Regions from separate parts of the Halomonas sp. R57-5 genome, predicted to be linked through region 2. Evidence: predicted binding sites of a transcription regulator. Region 2 holds the regulator's gene; each other region holds the start of a gene.
What was found. The regulator PhoB, encoded in region 2, activates phosphate uptake and scavenging genes when phosphate is short. The targets are predictions, from matches to a motif close to TGTCATANNNNTGTCANA.
Positions count from the first base shown of each region.

Region 1: a site for PhoB is predicted at 2,772-2,789, ahead of phnD (phosphate/phosphite/phosphonate ABC transporter substrate-binding protein). Genes of this name have one in related genera too.
Region 3: a site for PhoB is predicted at 2,524-2,541, ahead of HALO_RS21505 (bifunctional metallophosphatase/5'-nucleotidase). Genes of this name have one in related genera too.
Region 4: a site for PhoB is predicted at 1,415-1,432, ahead of HALO_RS02700 (putative 2-aminoethylphosphonate ABC transporter substrate-binding protein). Genes of this name have one in related genera too.

Region 1 is NZ_LN813019.1:4,661,220-4,664,803, forward strand. Features, by position in the region: gene phnE (phosphonate ABC transporter, permease protein PhnE) at 1-814, opposite strand, end outside; gene phnC (phosphonate ABC transporter ATP-binding protein) at 811-1,671, opposite strand; gene phnD (phosphate/phosphite/phosphonate ABC transporter substrate-binding protein) at 1,748-2,713, opposite strand; gene HALO_RS21270 (EAL domain-containing protein) at 2,828-3,584, opposite strand, start outside.
Region 2 is NZ_LN813019.1:39,999-42,631, forward strand. Features, by position in the region: gene ubiA (4-hydroxybenzoate octaprenyltransferase) at 1-578, shown strand, start outside; gene phoB (phosphate regulon transcriptional regulator PhoB) at 704-1,393, shown strand; gene phoR (phosphate regulon sensor histidine kinase PhoR) at 1,396-2,633, shown strand, end outside.
Region 3 is NZ_LN813019.1:4,711,824-4,717,780, reverse strand. Features, by position in the region: gene phnE (phosphonate ABC transporter, permease protein PhnE) at 1-569, opposite strand, end outside; gene phnC (phosphonate ABC transporter ATP-binding protein) at 588-1,391, opposite strand; gene phnD (phosphate/phosphite/phosphonate ABC transporter substrate-binding protein) at 1,504-2,415, opposite strand; gene HALO_RS21505 (bifunctional metallophosphatase/5'-nucleotidase) at 2,606-4,279, shown strand; gene HALO_RS21500 (DUF1428 domain-containing protein) at 4,303-4,671, opposite strand; gene HALO_RS21495 (YciI family protein) at 4,668-5,057, opposite strand; gene HALO_RS21490 (YciI family protein) at 5,054-5,899, opposite strand.
Region 4 is NZ_LN813019.1:593,033-597,495, reverse strand. Features, by position in the region: gene HALO_RS02705 (putative 2-aminoethylphosphonate ABC transporter ATP-binding protein) at 1-283, opposite strand, end outside; gene HALO_RS02700 (putative 2-aminoethylphosphonate ABC transporter substrate-binding protein) at 330-1,367, opposite strand; gene HALO_RS02695 (UTRA domain-containing protein) at 1,484-2,194, opposite strand; gene HALO_RS02690 (HAD family hydrolase) at 2,187-2,912, opposite strand; gene HALO_RS02685 (bifunctional diguanylate cyclase/phosphodiesterase) at 2,992-4,463, opposite strand, start outside.

The DNA of each region.
Region 1 (3,584 bases), 410 kb from region 2:
GGGTCCAGCGGCGAACGTGGCTAGAGCTATATTCACACAGCAGCACGATGGCGATGATGATCAACAGAATCGCCGCGGAGGTGTCGTACTCATAGCGGCTCAGCGAGGTATTCAGCGTGGCGCCGATACCGCCCGCGCCGACAATGCCAATCACCGACGACTCACGGAAGTTGATATCCAGGCGGTACATGGAGAGCCCGATCAAACGCGGCATCACCTGGGGCTGCACGGCGTGATTCATGGTCTGCCACCAGCTCGCACCGGTCGCCCTCACCGCCTCCACCTGACGCCAATCCAAGTCTTCAATATCTTCCGCCAACAGCTTGGCCATAAAGCCAATCGTCGCGAAGGCCAGAGTGATCATGCCCGCGAAAGGGCCAAAGCCGAACATCACCACAAACAGAATGGCGATGATGATCTCTTGAAACGTACGGGAGACGGCAATAATCGCGCGACACACAAAGTAGATCGGTAGCGGCGAAATATTCCGCGCTGCCCCTAAGCCCACGGGTATCGCCAGTAGTACACCCAATACCGTGGAGGTGAGCGTCATGGTCAAACTTTCCAGCAAGCCTGCGACGATATCGTCGTAGCGGCTGACAAAGTCAGGCTGCATAAAGGCGCCTAAAAAATTAACCGCCCGGCCTGCGCCTTCCGCCACCCGCGCCCAGTTCACCTCTACCGAGGCAAGCGCTAAAAACAGATAAACCACCGCGCCGATGGCGAGCCCCCAGCGCAAGCGGGGACTTTCAATTAGCGGTAGTCGCCGCCACTGACCGCGCTGCGCCGCCTGCTGGCGTGCCTGCTCGCTCATCGTGCCACTCCCGCTTCAATTGACGACATTACCCGCGCGTAGGGAGGATTAATCGGAGTAGTGTTAGTCGCCTCATCGCCGCTGACTTCATCGTCCATGGGTTCAGGCGTGGTGTCCCAATCCTCTTCACCGTAGATCGTGGTGAGGATCTCGCTGGTGAGTTCGCTGGGCAGGCCATCAAACACGATCTCTCCAGCGCGCAGGCCGACAATACGGTCAGCAAACTGCTGAGCCAGGGCCACATCGTGGATATTGATAATCGCCGCCAGCTCGCGCTCTGCGCATAGCTCGCGAATCAAGCGCATGATCTGGCGGGAGGTTTTCGGGTCGAGGCTGGCGGTCGGCTCGTCAACCAGCAACAGCTTGGGGCTTTGCAGTAGCGCCCTGGCGATACCCACCCGCTGGCGCTGGCCGCCGGACAATGCATCGGCGCGCTTGTCGATGGCATGGGTCAGCCCTACCCGCTCTAGCAGACGGAAGGCTTCGACCACTGCCTCCTGGGGGTAGCGGCGCAAAAAGCTGCGCCAAAAACCCACGTAACCGAGCTGACCAGACAGCACGTTTTCCATCACGGTGAGCCGGTCTACCAGTGCGTACTCCTGAAAAATCATCCCCATGGAGCGGCGGGCGTGACGCAGCTTGTGGCCCGAGAGCTTGGTGAGTTCGGTGTTCTCCAGGCGAATGCTGCCCTGGGTAGGTTCAACCAATCGGTTCACACAGCGAATAAGGGTACTTTTACCCGCGCCAGAAGGTCCTATCAGCGCCATTACCTGGCCTTTGGGCAGGGTGAGCTCAATATCGGTAAGCGCTCGGTCCCCGGTTGGGTAGCGCTTGCCTACGCCACTGAGTGTCAACATCGTTCTACCTCTTATGTATAGCGAAACGGCCAGAAGGTGAGCCCTCCTGGCCGAATAATTGCTGATAACCGACTGATTAATCGCAGTCGTAGGTCACGCCGTTGGCGTCGGCAATGGTGCGAATAACTTCCCAGTTTTCCTGATAAGTAATCGGAATAAACTGTGCTTCGCCGGAGTTAGCGAATTCTGACTCGAGGGCCGTGCCTTCCCAGTCGTAGCTGAAGAACGCATCCTGAATTTTCTCAGCAAGTTCCGGATTCAGGTTATTGGCCAGCCCGTACGCGGTGGTAGGGAAGGTTTGTGAGGTGTAGATAATGTCGTAATCACCTTCGCTAACCACACCGCGGGAAATCATTCGCTTGCCAACGGAGTTAGCTATTGCAGCAGCTTCGTAGTCTTCGTTAACCACGCCGAGAATGGAGTTGTCATGAGAGCCCGAGAAAGCGGTCTCAAAATCTTCACCCGCTTCCAAACCGTACTCTGAACGCAGCAGCGCGGAGGGAGCGCGGAAACCGGAGTTGGAGGTCTCGGAAGTAAACGCTAACTGGCGACCTTCCAGGTCTTCAACAGCCTCAATGCCGCTGCCTGGATAGGTGATGATTTCCATCTCGTACCCAAAGCTGCCATCTTCAGCGGCCATCATCGCAAACGGGCGGAAACCACCGCAGTTAACCGCCACCGGTACGCCACCGGTATTAAAACCGGCTACGTGCAGACGGCCAGCGCGCAGCGCTTCCTGCTGGGCAGCGTTGGACTGCACCGGGAAGAACTGGATTTTTTTGCCAGTGGCTTCGCTCAAGTGATCCAGAAAGTCAGACCAGACATCCGCGTAAACCGCGGGGTCTTCAACCGGCGTGTAGGCAAACACCAAGGTATCCGGGTCAACCCACTGTGACTCGTCGCTGGGGACATCGGCGACCATATCGCCATCGTTATCCACATAGCGCGATGAAAGGTCCGCAGAGGCGCTCACCGCGGCTAAGGCGAAGGCACTGGCAACGGCGGCGCTAATTAACGTGCGGGAAAAAGATAATGTCTGCATGGGTCACCTGTAGCGTTCTGTAGAGTTATTAAAAGATGACAACATCCTGACGACCCCAGATGACAAAAATGGGACACTTATATGACCGCTTCGTGACGTTTTGGCGAAGGACAGTTAATCTGCAGTTTGAAAAGCCTCGTGGCCGCGGCGCTCTACAAACAGGCTGTTACCGGGCATTTTTTTGGCCTGGTGCTTCAGCTCAGAAAGCTCGCCTGCGATATCCAGCGATTGGCAGGTAGTCGTATCGTGGATGGGTTTTACCGCAATCGAGACGCTCACAAAGGGAAAAAACGTCATTCTATTTTGACGGTTTTCGATGTGAATCCCGCCCTGAAGGCGATCAGCCTCTTCATAGAAGCCCGGCGCCATCACCTCGAATGAGTGCAGAATTTGCTGACAAACACTTTCCCAGTGCTCAAGCGGCAGCAACATCATAAAATCATCGCCGCCAATATGGCCAATAAAGCCCCCGGCATTCTCTACCTGTGCTTGCAGCAGCCGCGATAGCGAAATGATGATGTGGTCACCTCGGGCGTAGCCATAGGCATCGTTAAAGGCTTTAAAGTTATCCAAGTCAACATAGGCCGCGGCAAACCCATGCCCGGAGGCCAAATAAGCCGCCAGGGTTTCATTGATCAGGATATTACCCGGCAGGCCGGTGAGCGGGTTGGCATGCCGCGCTTGGCGCACCTGAATCGCGGTAATCTCACGCAAAAGGTCAACGATATTGCCCATCCCCAGGTAGTCACCGTTAGCGTTAACGATGACAAAGTCCTCTTGCTCAATATCCCGGCTGTCGGTCAACTTCTGACTCAAAATCTCAAGCGGAGTATCCGCTTCGGCCACCAGCATGCGTGCATCAGCAACGTCC
Region 2 (2,633 bases):
TTGCCCTGGTGGCCGCGGCGTTTATTCTGGTACTACTAACCAACTGGTTTACGGTGCTGCTCTCGCTGGGCGGGGTGCTGCTGGCGATTATTTATCCGTTTATGAAGCGCTATACCCACTTTCCCCAGGTGGTGCTGGGCGCGGCTTTTTCCTGGGCAATTCCGATGGCTTTTGGCGCCGTGCTTGGCCACGTGCCGCTGGAAGCATGGCTGCTATTCTGCGCTAATGTGTGCTGGACAGTGGCCTATGATACCCAGTACGCCATGGTCGATCGCGACGACGATTTAAAAATTGGCATTAAATCGACGGCCGTGCTGTTTGGAAACGCGGATCGTTTGATTATCGGCCTGCTCCAGTTAGCCACTCTGGGGTTGTTGGCCTGGGTAGGCTGGCGGGTTGGTTTAGGTGGATTCTTCTGGTTAGGGCTTGCGGCCATGGCGGCGACTTTCCTGCATCAGCAGCGCTTAATTCGCTATCAGGAGCGGGATCCCTGCTTCCAGGCGTTTCTCAATAATCACTGGTCGGGGCTACTGATTTTTGCCGGTATCGCGCTAAGTTGGTGGCCTATCACTGGGTAATCTCGGCGGTTGMCATGTAACTGTCATCAAGTCATGGTGTTATCGTCATTGACATGTCATTMAACTGTTTTTCTTTGAATTCGCTTTCTTTGAACTAGTTTTTTCGAACACCGTGAGGCTCTGGTATGACCGCCAAGACCGTTCTGATTGTCGATGATGAAGCGTCGATTCGCGAGATGATCGCGGTAGCGCTGGAAATGGCTGACTATCGCGTGCTCGAAGCGGATAATGCCCAAGATGCTCATGCTATGGTGGTTGACCACCAACCCGATCTACTGCTGCTGGACTGGATGATGCCGGGCACTAGCGGAATTGAGCTGGCAAGGCGCTTAAAGCGTGAAGAAGCTACCGCCGAAATTCCTATTATTATGCTCACCGCTAAAGGCGAAGAGGATAATAAAATTCAAGGGCTTGAAGCCGGTGCCGATGACTATATCACCAAGCCCTTTTCACCCCGGGAATTGGTGGCTCGGTTAAAGGCGGTGCTGCGCCGTGCGACCCCGCGTGGGGTTGAAGACCCGATAGAGATTAACGGTCTGCTACTTGATCCGGTAAGCCACCGGGTCAGCGCCCACGGCAAAGCGCTGGAAATGGGGCCTACCGAGTACCGTTTGCTGCAGTTTTTTATGACCCATCAAGAGCGCGCTTACACGCGTAGCCAACTGCTTGACCAAGTGTGGGGCGGCAACGTCTACGTCGAAGAACGCACGGTCGATGTGCATATTCGCCGCTTGCGCAAAGCGCTGGGCGACGTGCATCAAAACCTGATTCAAACGGTTCGGGGTACCGGTTACCGTTTCTCTGCACGGGTGTAAATGTGCGTTTATGGAGTCGTGAGCTGTGGCGAATAGCGTGGCTGTCCACGCTGGGTACTTGCTTAGGTTGGCTATTGGGCTCGGCTGGGCTAGGGCTTTCGGCAGGGCTAGCGGTATGCCTGTTTTACCATTTACGTCAGTTGCGCGAGCTCTACCAGTGGCTCACCCTTCACCCACACGATGAGCCGCCTGCTGCTCGCGGAATGTGGGGCGAGMTATTTGACCGCTTATACCGCTATCAAAAAAGCCAGCGTATTACCCAAAGCCGTCTGCGCGCTACCTTAGCGCGTATTCAAGAGTCGTCTGAAGCGATGCGCGACAGCGTGGTCATGCTTGACCGTCACGGTGATCTGGAGTGGTGGAACAGCGCTGCCACCGCCATGCTAGGGCTACAAACCGCCCATGACCGTGGTCAGCACATTACCAATCTGCTGCGCGATCCAAGCTTTATCAGTTACTTTAATGCGCGTAACTACAGTGAGCCATTAACGCTAACCTCGCCGATTGATGAACGGCGAATTCTGCAGTATCAAATTACCCTGTACGGTGACGATGAACGCTTGGTGATGGCGCGCGATATCACCCGCTTGCATCGCCTTGAGCAGATGCGGCGCGACTTTGTTGCCAATGTCTCCCACGAGCTGCGCACTCCTTTGACCGTGCTCTCCGGCTATTTGGAAACCTACAGTGATATTGCCGATCAGTTGCCGCCGCGATTAGGTCGTAGTATCCAGCAAATGCAGGAACAGACCCAGCGGATGCAGAATTTGGTCAATGACTTATTGCTGCTTTCGCGTCTGGAGATTGATCAGGGCGGTAAAGATCATCACCCGCTGCCACTTGGGCCTTTACTACAAAGCGTTTGTGATGATGCGCTGGCCCTGTCGCATCAGCGGCATACCATCACAGTGGCGCTTGAAAGCGATGCGCGGCTGTTAGGTAGCGAACAGGAAATTCGCAGCGCCGTCTCTAATCTGGCCTTTAATGCGGTGCGCTACACGCCAGCAGGCAGCCAAATCACACTGCGCTGGAAAGCTAGCGCTACTGGCGGGGGCTATATAGATGTTGAAGACAATGGTGAAGGGATTGATCCCGTTCATATTCCCCGCTTAACCGAACGCTTTTACCGAGTCGATAAGGGGCGCAGCACTGCGACCGGTGGTACAGGCTTAGGCTTGGCGATCGTTAAGCACGTGCTATTGCGTCACGATGCACAGCTGCAAATTGAATCTCATCCCGG
Region 3 (5,957 bases), 360 kb from region 2:
GCACCGCCAATCACCGATAATCTGCCTGCGCCAGTGGCGCTAAGCGCCTCGGAAGGGCCTGGGTGAACCTCTTCAATACGTTCCGAAAAGAAGCGGGCCGCAAAGCCGATGGTGTCCATTACAATCGCCAGCACCCCGGCGATTGGTCCTAAGCCAACGGCCACTACAAAAATAAGCGCCCAAATCAGGTCGGGGATGGTGCGCATGGTGGCAATCATCAAGCGCGTGATGGAGCGAACCCAGGGGGCTGGCGAGGTGTTGCGAGCCGCCAGTAGGGCAAACGGCAGGCTTAAAATAACCCCGATGGTAACGCCAACAATGGCAATGTTGAGGGTTTCGTACATTGACCACGCCAGGACGTCGAGATCGGAAAGATCAGGGGGAAAGGCGCGTCCTATAAAGTGCACCAAATTGACGGCACCACGGAGCAAGCGTTCCACGGTTAAGTTGGTGGCCATTATCCCTTGTACAAAGAGCGCTAAAAAAATCACCACCACGCCCCAGGTAAACGGGGAAGGATTGGCGAAACGCGGCGGTAAAGGCGTTGTGGTTCGGCGGAGATTCGACATAGTTTCCTCGTTAACGTATCAGGCAGTGGGTAGGGCGGCGTCATCAACAGCAGGGGTGGAGGCTTGGTCAACCCGGACATCGCCCTGGTAGAGCTGCTGCATAGTAGCTAGCGCGACTTCTGGCCGTGGCGTATCAAGGACTATTTGCCCCGCTTTCATACCGATAATACGGTCGCCGTACTGTTGGGCTAACTCCAACTGGTGCAGCGTGCACAGCACGGTTAAACGTCGCTCCGACACCACGTCCAGCAGCAGATCCATGATTTCCTTACCGGCTTTCGGGTCAAGGCTGGCCACTGGCTCATCGGCAATAATGATCTCGGCGTCTTGCATCAGTGTGCGGGCAATTGCCACGCGCTGCTGTTGACCGCCGGAGAGCTCACGGCAATCCGCGTGGGCCTTATGCGCTAACCCTACGCGTTCAAGCGAGGCCATGGCGCGCTCGCGTAACTCATTAGTGGCAAAGCAAGCGAGCGAGGAGAGCAAGCCAAAACGTTGCTGACCCATAGCGCCATACAGCACGTTTTGAAACACGCTGACGTTCTGCACCAGATTAAATTGCTGGAAAACCACACCCACTTTGCGTCGTAGCTGGCGTAATTGTGGTTTAGAAAGGTGAGTGAGGGAGTCGCCCAAAATAGTGATCTCCCCTTGATCATGGGATGTTAGACCATTTAGGCAGCGCATTAACGTCGATTTACCGCAGCCGTTCGCACCCAACAAAATGACGCACTCGCCTCGAGTAATCTCCAGCGTTAAGCCACGCAGTACGTGCAACTGCCCGTAGTGTTTATGCAGATTGTGAACGCTGATAGCCTTCATAAAAAAACCTCCTGCGTTAGCGGCAGGAGGTGGATAAATTGAATGTTCATGGACAGACCTGCTTATTAGCAGCACATCCCTGTGCCGTTGTGGAGCGAAAAGAGGGAAATGTTTACAGATCGATACCCGCTGCTTCGTAGGCGCGGCGTACTACGTCGTAATCTGCGTTGGTGCGCTCAAAGCCTAGCGAAGAGTCCCGGTTTAAGAACTTATCTTCGTTGCGATCCGTTGCAACCAATGCGTTCCATAGCTTGTCGGCATTAGCTTTGAGCGACTCGCGTAGGGCGGTTTTGCAGGCGTCATCCAGAGAGCCGCGCATCACCACCGGATCGCCGGGCAGTACATCGCTTTTGGCGATTACGCGGTATTCGCCATCGGGATCCATCGCCTGAATTTCGTCGATATCCCGGTTGCCACCGCCCATGGCGTCTACATCACCATTAACGAGTGCCGCAATGCGTGCATCACCGGCCATAATGATTTCTAGATCACGATCGATATCCAGGCCGGCGTCTACCAACATCTGGCTGGGGAAGATATGCCCGCTGGTGGAGCCCACATCTTTCAGCGCTACGCGGTGGCCTTCTAGGTCAGCTAGGGTTTCGATATCGCTGTCGGCGGGTACAAAAAAGCTGCTGCCGTAATGCGGGCGCTCAATGGCAAACAGGATTTCGATATCGCTTTCACGATCGAACAGCACAAACTCAGAGGGGCCAGCGAAAACCAGGTCTACATCGTCGTACTGAAGCGCCGTGCCTGCGGCCGTGCGGTTGCTTAGGCTAAACATTTCCAATTCAAGACCAGTAGTTGTTGTAAACGCTTCGGCGAAGGGGCCGAAAGCGTCTTCTAGCGGCCCCATGCCTTCAATGCCGGTATCCGCCATGCGAATCGGATTAGGGCAGACATTGCTCAAATCATCATTGGCGAACACGCTCGATGACGCAGCGAGAGAAATCCCTGCGATCGCGAGGCTTAGCGCTAGTTTTACGGGCGAGGTTTTTACGGGCACTGTTTTTATGGACATAGGCTTTATGCATTAGTCGTTATCCTGTCGGCGAAAGAAGGCTACATTGAAGTGCTAGCCAGGGTGGCAGCCGACGATGACGGGAACATGTAATGAAGATGACGATCTCGTCACGGATTAATGACAGCTCCGCCATTGGCTTGCTTTACTGCTAAGGTGTCTAAACACCGATATGAAAGGAGTCATTTAAATGCGTTTTCACCGCTATGGCATGGCGCTAGGGACAGCGTTATTCGTCACCGTTCCTCCCGCCTTGGCTGATAACTTCACCTTGACGCTGTTTCACACCAATGATCTACACGGGCGTACCGATCAGTATCCCTATTTGATCACCACGCTGAATGAAGCGCGGGAGACTTACGGTGAAGGATTACTGCTGGAAGCCGGTGATATCTTTTCGGGCACGCTCTATTTCACTGAGTTTCAGGGCCAGGATGCTCTCGAATTCATGAATTTGATGGGCTACGACGCCTTTGTGCCGGGTAATCATGAGTTTGACTTGGGTGACCCGGAACAGGGGCATCAGGCGTTAGCGGCATTTTTTGCAGGCGCCGAGTTTCCCATATTAGGGGCCAATCTAGACTTTTCAGCAGGCCCTGAGTTTGCTGACATGCTGGGTGAGTCTGTCAGCGTAGATCCGCAAGCCGGGCAGCTCTATGACGGCATTGTGGTTGAGCACAATGGCGAACAGATCGGCATTTTTGGGTTAAGCACCCAGGATAGCGAAACGATCTCAAGCCCCGGCCAAATAGCCATCAGCGATTATCGTGAAGCGGCTGAAGCCATGGTGGCAGCGTTTGAAGAGCAGGGCGTTAACAAAATTATTGCCCTTACCCATCTTGGTTACGACAGCGACCCCAGCGTGGGTAACGACTTGCTGCTAGCGGAGCACGTCGAAGGTATCGACATTATTATTGGCGGACACAGCCATAGCCAGGTTTCGCCCCCCAGGCTGCTAAGCGAGAGCCACGCTGGTGAGGGGCTCCCATCGCCGACGGTGATTGGCCAGGCAGGCGAGTATGGTCAGCACCTTGGGGTTATGCAGGTCACCTTCGACGAGGAAGGCGTGGTGGTGGATACTAGTGGCGAGCTGCTCGCCGCCGACGATCGTGAGGCGGATTCCGACGCGGCTCAGCGGCTTGAACCCTACACCGCTGAGATTGAAACACTGCGGGATACCTTGATCGGCGCCAAGGCGATCTCAGAGTTGCCCAACCCCCGCCACGGCAGCGGCGATGAACACAGCGTGCGTGCCAATGAAACAGCGCTGGGCAATTTAATCACCGATGCCCAGCTGCATGCCGCGCAGCAGGTAGCGCCCGACACGGTCATGGCGATCCAAAATAGCGGTGGTATCCGCGAAGCGATTGAGAGGGGCGATGTGTCCGTAGGCGATCTAATCGCCGTACAGCCGTTTGGCAATCGCCTGACGTTGGTCGACGTTACCGGCGCCGAGCTGCTGGAAACCTTCGAGATCGCCCTGGCTAATGCTCCCGGCGAAGACGGCGGTTTTCTGCAGGTGTCAGCAGGCGTTGAGTTGATGTATGACAGCAGCGAGCCGCCAGGTGAACGGGTGATCAGCCTAAACGTTGTCCAGGAAGGTGCGATGCAGGCGATTGATCCAGAGCGTACTTATACCATCGCCACCAACAACTTCACCGCCGCCGGTGGCGACAGCCATACGGTACTCGGTGAAGCCTACGCCGATGGCCGTAACACCATTGTCGGCAATACCGATTGGGAAATGCTGCGCGACTATATGGTGGAACGCAAAGAAGTGTTCTACCAGGTTGAAGGGCGGATCACTGATGTAACTCAACAAGATGTAGTTGAAGAGAATGGGGCCCAGGACGATTCGGATTAAATCTCTGGGCCACTTGTTCACGCTTACTCATTGATGATGCTTGCAAAGCCTCCATAAATGAGTCTCTTACCATCAAATGGCATCGGGTTAACGTCCATCTGCAGGCGAGGGTCCTGCATGGCTTTGGGCATGGCTTCATCGCGCACGGCGCGGGATGGCCACTCTATCCATGAAAAAATAACCGTCTCGTCATCCTTGCGCTTAACCGCCATGGTGAAGGAGGTCACTTCCCCATCGGGCACATCATCGCCCCAGCACTCCACCACGCGGAGCGCCCCGTGCTCCTTGAACACAACGGCCGCGGCACGGGCATGTTCAATAAACTCAGCTTTATTAGCGCTAGGCACGGCAGCGACGAAACCATCCACATAGGGGTAGGCGGCAGTATTCATGATTGTTCTCCTATTTCTGTTTTGGGTGCTGCTTTAGGTGGCAGTTCTCGAACCGGGCGGACTTCAATGCTGCCCAACCGGGCGGGCGGAATGCGGCTAGCCAGCTGCAGTGCCTCGTTCAGGTCGTGGGCTTCCAGCAGATAGAAGCCAGCCAATTGCTCCTTGGTTTCCGCGAAGGGGCCATCGGAGATCAGCGTTTCGCCATCGCGCACGCGCACGGTGGTGGCGGTCTCCGTCGGTTGTAACGGCTGTCCGGCCAGGTAGTGGCCGCTGGCGCTCAGGCGCTCAACCCCAGCAATGCATTCCTGGTTGAGGTCGTGCCACTCCTGTTCGCTCATGGCGTTGATAATCTGTTCCTGGTAATAGACCAGCGCAACGTACTTCATGGGGAGTCTCCTTCTGTGGCCAAGGGGCAGTTGTCTGATGGAACGTTTACCATCCAGCCGACGCCAAAACGATCTACCGTCATGCCGAACCCTGGTGACCAGAAGGTCGCTTCGAACGGCATGATAATCTTTCCACCCTCCGCTAGCTGAGCAAAGGTTCGGGCGGCCTGCTCGATATCCTGATACTCCAATTGAACCTCTATCCCTTGCGGTGGTGTATAGCAGTCAGCTGCCAGATCCGCGCCCATCAAGCGGCGTCCCCGTAGATTCAGTGAGGCATGGATGATGCGGTCATGAAGGGCGGGCGGCGTGTGTTCAGCGGCGGGTGTGTCAGCATAGGTTAACAGGCACTCCAAATGCCCTCCGGTTACATCAGCATAGAACTGCATGGCCTCCCGGCAGGTGCCGGGAAAGGCAACGTGCACGTTCATGGCATCGGGTACACGAGCAAGGTTACGGTGCTGCTCAATTCCGGCACCGGGCTCAAAATCCTCCAGTGAAAAGTAGCGCCGTAATTCAAGGGTCACGTTGCCATCGGCATCCTGAGTAGGCCATTGCTGGGCCCACTCAATGGCCGCCTGCAGAGAAGGGGCTTCCAGCACGCTGTAACCGGCAATACGCTCACTGGCTGGCGACAAAGGCCCGGGGATGATGGTGGGCTCACCGTTTTTGAAACGGATCAGACATCCGTCACTGGTCGGATGTAAGCCATCGCCGCTCAAAAACACGCCAGCCTCGGTCATGCGCTGGTTATAAGCAGCCATGGCGGCAAACATTTCCTGGGATGGCATAGCGCCATTCTCGGTATTGGCATCGGCACGGCGTATCAGCATGAATTTCATTGAGAGCCTCCTGGTTGGTCAGGGTAGTGACTCTCTGTAGTCGTTTGACGTGCTCACG
Region 4 (4,463 bases), 550 kb from region 2:
GCGCCTGGGTGGGCAGCGTGGAGATATCCTTGTCACGCTGAATAAGCGTGCCCGCGGTTTGTCGGGCAAGCCCCGCAATAGTGCGCAGCAGGGTGGTTTTGCCGCAGCCGGAGGGACCTAAAAAACAGACAAACTCCCCCTCGTTAATGGTCAGGGAAATGTTGTCCAGTGCAGTAAAGGTACCAAAACGCTTGGTCACCGCTTCAATGCGTAAATGGGGCGTCGTGGGGGTCATCACTGTCGGCGCGTCGGCCGCCAGCAGCGATGTCATTGTCGTGTGCATAACATCTCCATGCCCCGGCACACTGGCCGGGGCAACTGATCGCGGCTTATTGCTCGGTTTTACCATCGTAGCGACGCTGCCACTCGGCCAGCACGCGTTCGCGATTGACGGCAGCCCACTGGAAGTCGGCGTCGATCATGCGATCAGTAATATCGGAGGGGTAGTTTTCAATCGGCTGTGCCACACCTGGGTAGGCAACCACTGCATAGCCTTCGTTATAGAGTTCGTTGGCATCGCGGGAGATTGCCCAATCCATAAGCGTTTGCGCGGCTTCCTGCTTGTCGGTACCAGTCATAATAGCGGCGGCCTCCATATCCCAGCCCAGCCCTTCTTCAGGGAAGATAACTTCAATAGGCGCACCCTGGGACTTCAAGCGCGCACCGCGGAAGGCAAATGACACGCCCACCACGGTTTCACCTGTCGCCGCCAGGCTACAAGGGGCGGAGCCCGAATGGGKGTAACGGGCGATGTTGTTATGCAGCCGATCCATGTAATCCCAGCCCTGATCCTCTTCCCATAGCTGCAGCCAGCTGGCTACATCCAGGTAGCCGGTACCCGACGAGTTGGGGTTAGGCATGATCACATGGCCTTCAAACTCAGGCTGGGTAAGGTCTTCCCAAGAGGTCGGCATCGGCACGCCCTGGCGCTCGCCCTCAATGGTGTTGTAGCAAATAGCAGCGACCCAGGCGTCCATACCCACCCAAGCCGGGTCTTCACCATCACGATAGGCCACATCGACAAATTTGGGGTCGAGATTCTCAACGCCAGCGGGAGCGTAGCGCTCCAGCATGCCCTCCTCTTCCAACACCAGCAGGCTGGTAGCGGCCAGGCCCCAGATCACGTCAGCCTGGGGGTTGTCTTTCTCGGCCAGCAGGCGGGCGGTAATCACGCCGGTGGAGTCGCGCACCCAGTTAATCTCGATATCCGGGTGGGCCGCGTTGAAGCGTTCAGCATATTTTTGCAGGTCGTCCGACTCAACGGCGGTATACACCGTTAATTCGGTTGCTTGGGCGTTGGAAGCAAGCGCAACAGCAGCAGCACCTGCTAACAACGTTGAAGGGAATAAACGGCGTGGCATCATCATGATAGTCTCCCGGCTGATTGGTATAGACCAGAAGTTTGCAGGCGTTAAATGACACTGCGATGACGCTTGTTTGAACGTTTTTTTAACTGGTGATGACCGCGACTAGGTCGTTTCCGCTAGCGCTGACCGGATAGCTCCACGCTGATACACAGCGAATCGTGCAGCCAGTGCTCTTCATCAAACTCAATAGGGCGCTGCTGGTCGTCTAAAATGGCACGGTTAATATTTAACCCGGCAGTGCCGGGTGCAACGAATAGCTCTTCGGCATCCATTGGCGAAAGCGCTTCTGAGACCATGCGAATAGAGCGATTGGCCAGGTAGTGCCCCCAGCGCTCTCGCAACAGCCCCCAAAGCGATTGCCCACTATAGATATCTAGCAACTCTGGGGCACGCTCGGGTACTACCCACAGCGACTCCACCAGCACCGCGCGGTCATCCACGTAGCGGCGGCGGCGAATATGCTGAAACGGCTGGTCATCCGGCAGCCCCAGCGCCCGAGCCGCGGGCGGGTGAGCGCGGCTTTCCAGCTTCAAAACGGCCGTGCGTGGCTGCCGCCCCTGGGCGCGCACATAGTCGTTAAAACCCGCGTCACGGGTGGGGTCGTAAACCAAACGGGCGGGAGAAATAAACCAGCCGCGTCGATTGCTGCGGTGTATCAGMCCCTCCCCTTCTAGCTGAGAAAGCGCTTGGCGCAGGGTCACGCGGGTGGTGGCAAAGCGCTCGGCCAATGACCGCTCGGCGGGAAGCTTGCCTTCCCACAGGGCGGCATTTTGATCGATTAATGTGCGAAGCTGTTCGGTTAACTGTAAATAGTAGGCATCAGACATGCGCCGATTTTCCTGGCAGAGCATTAGGCGACGAAGCGCTTGAGGGCGTCCGCCAGTCTAAGCGCCGCCAACCTTCAACGCTAGCCACCTCGGCCAGTACCGGGTCTGGGTTAACTGCCACGGGGCAATCGACATATTGCAGTAACGGTAAATCGTTGCGGGAGTCTGAATAGAAGGTGGTGTGGCAAGCAGTGATCTGCTGTTCGGCCAGCCACTCTTTCAAGCGCAGCACCTTGCCGCCGCGATAGGAAAAAATACCTTCGCTACCGCCGGTATAGCGCGCGTCTTCATTCACTCCGTGCTCCACGCTTAGCTCGACCGCCAGCACATGCTCAATCCCCAGGGTGGTGGCAATCGGCTCGACCAGATGGCGTGACGAGGCAGAAATCAGTAGCAGGGTATCGCCAGCCTGGCGGTGCGCTTCCAGGCAGGCCCAGGCTTGTTCAAAAATACGCGGTTGCAGGTGCGTGGCCACAAAGCGCTCGACCTCTTTTTGCACATCTTTCACCCGGCGTCCGCGCAGCGGTGCCAGGGTCATGGCCAGATACTCTTCAAGTTTCAGCTTGCCCGCGTGATAGGCCAGATGCATCTTTTCGGCACGAGCCATAAAGGCCTCGGCATCGCTGATCCAACCTTGCTCTATCATCCATAAATTCCAGCGGTCGCTGCAGTCTCCGTCCAGGAGGGTGTCGTCAAGATCAAACAGGGCCAGGCGCATGGGGCACTCCTTTCATCGCGGGTTGGCGGCGCGTAGGGTATGCCAAAGGTGATGACAAGACGATGACGATGATAAGGGTTTAAGGGGTCAACCACGCTGCCGCAAACTCATCCGCCGGTAATGGGCGGCCAAACCAGTAGCCTTGCGCTTCATTACAGCCCATGTCGGCAAGCAAATGAGCTTGCTCTTGGGTTTCGACACCTTCTGCCACAGTCTTCATTTCTAACGCCTGCGCCATGGCAATGATGGTTTGCACAATGGTGCGATCATTTTTATTTTCGAGCATTTCACGCACAAACGAGATATCTATTTTCAGCGCGTCGGCGGCGAAGCGCCGCAAATAGGAGAGAGAGGAGTAGCCGGTGCCAAAATCGTCGATGGAGAGCGAGTATCCCGCTTGACGCATGGCGTGGGTAATCTCAACGGCCTGATCTGGGTCGCGCATAAAATCGCTTTCGGTGAGCTCCAGGGCGATCGCGCTCGGCGGAACACCAGCGGTGAGGCGCGCTATGTGGCTATTGAGCTCTGGGTCGGCAAACTGTTGGGCGGAAATATTGATCGATAGCCTGCCTGGCAACCCTCCACCGGGCTGATTTCGCCATGTGATTAACTGCTTGGCAGACTCTTCCAGCACCCAGTCCCCCAGGGCGCGGATAAGGCCGCGCTCTTCGGCCAGGGGAATAAACTCGCCAGGGCTTACCCACCCCCACTCAGCGTCGTACCAGCGGCATAGGGCTTCTGCACCGGTCAACCGGCCATTGGTTAGGTCCACCTGGGGCTGAAAGTTGAGCGCTAACTTGTGTTCAGTGATCGCGGCGCTGAGCCGTTCGCTCATCAGTTGGCGTCGATGCAGCTCATGACGCATAATTTGAGTATAAGGAGAGGTGCTGTTTTCGCGCCGCTTGGCGTGGTGGAGGGCAATACTAGCGGCATTAAATAATTCGCCAGCTTCAGCGACATCTTGCGGGTAATGGGCAAAACCAATGCTGACATCGAGGTGAAAGACGCGACGCTGCAAAGACAGCGGCTGCTTCACCGCTGAGCGTAGCTGCTCGACAAGACCGCCGATATCAACGGGGTCGGCAGCGGCGACTAACAAGGCAAACTCATCCCCGGATAAGCGCGCCAGCGAGCCATGCGCGTGGCTGATCTGCTTTAGACGATCCGCCACCGTCACCAGCAGTTGATCTCCCACCTGGTGGCCGTGCAGGTCATTCACCTCCTTAAAACGGCGGATATCCAATAGCAGCAGCGAAAGACCAAGCTCACTCTGGTGGGCCTCTTTCCACATCTGCGCTAACAGCTCCATAAAACGGACGCGGTTAGGTAAGCCAGTGGTGGTATCGGTATAGGCCAACTGGTGCATATGGCGATGGTCGCGGCGGCGCTCAAGCTCTGCCGCAGCGCCGGTAGAGAGAATTTTCAGCACCGAGGTAGCAAAGGCATTGGTAGTCAACGGCTGACGATAAAACACCATCATCACACCAATCGCTTCGCCGTTGGCGTTATCTAGGCGTCGGCCAATCCATGCCCTTGTTGATAGCAAGGTGC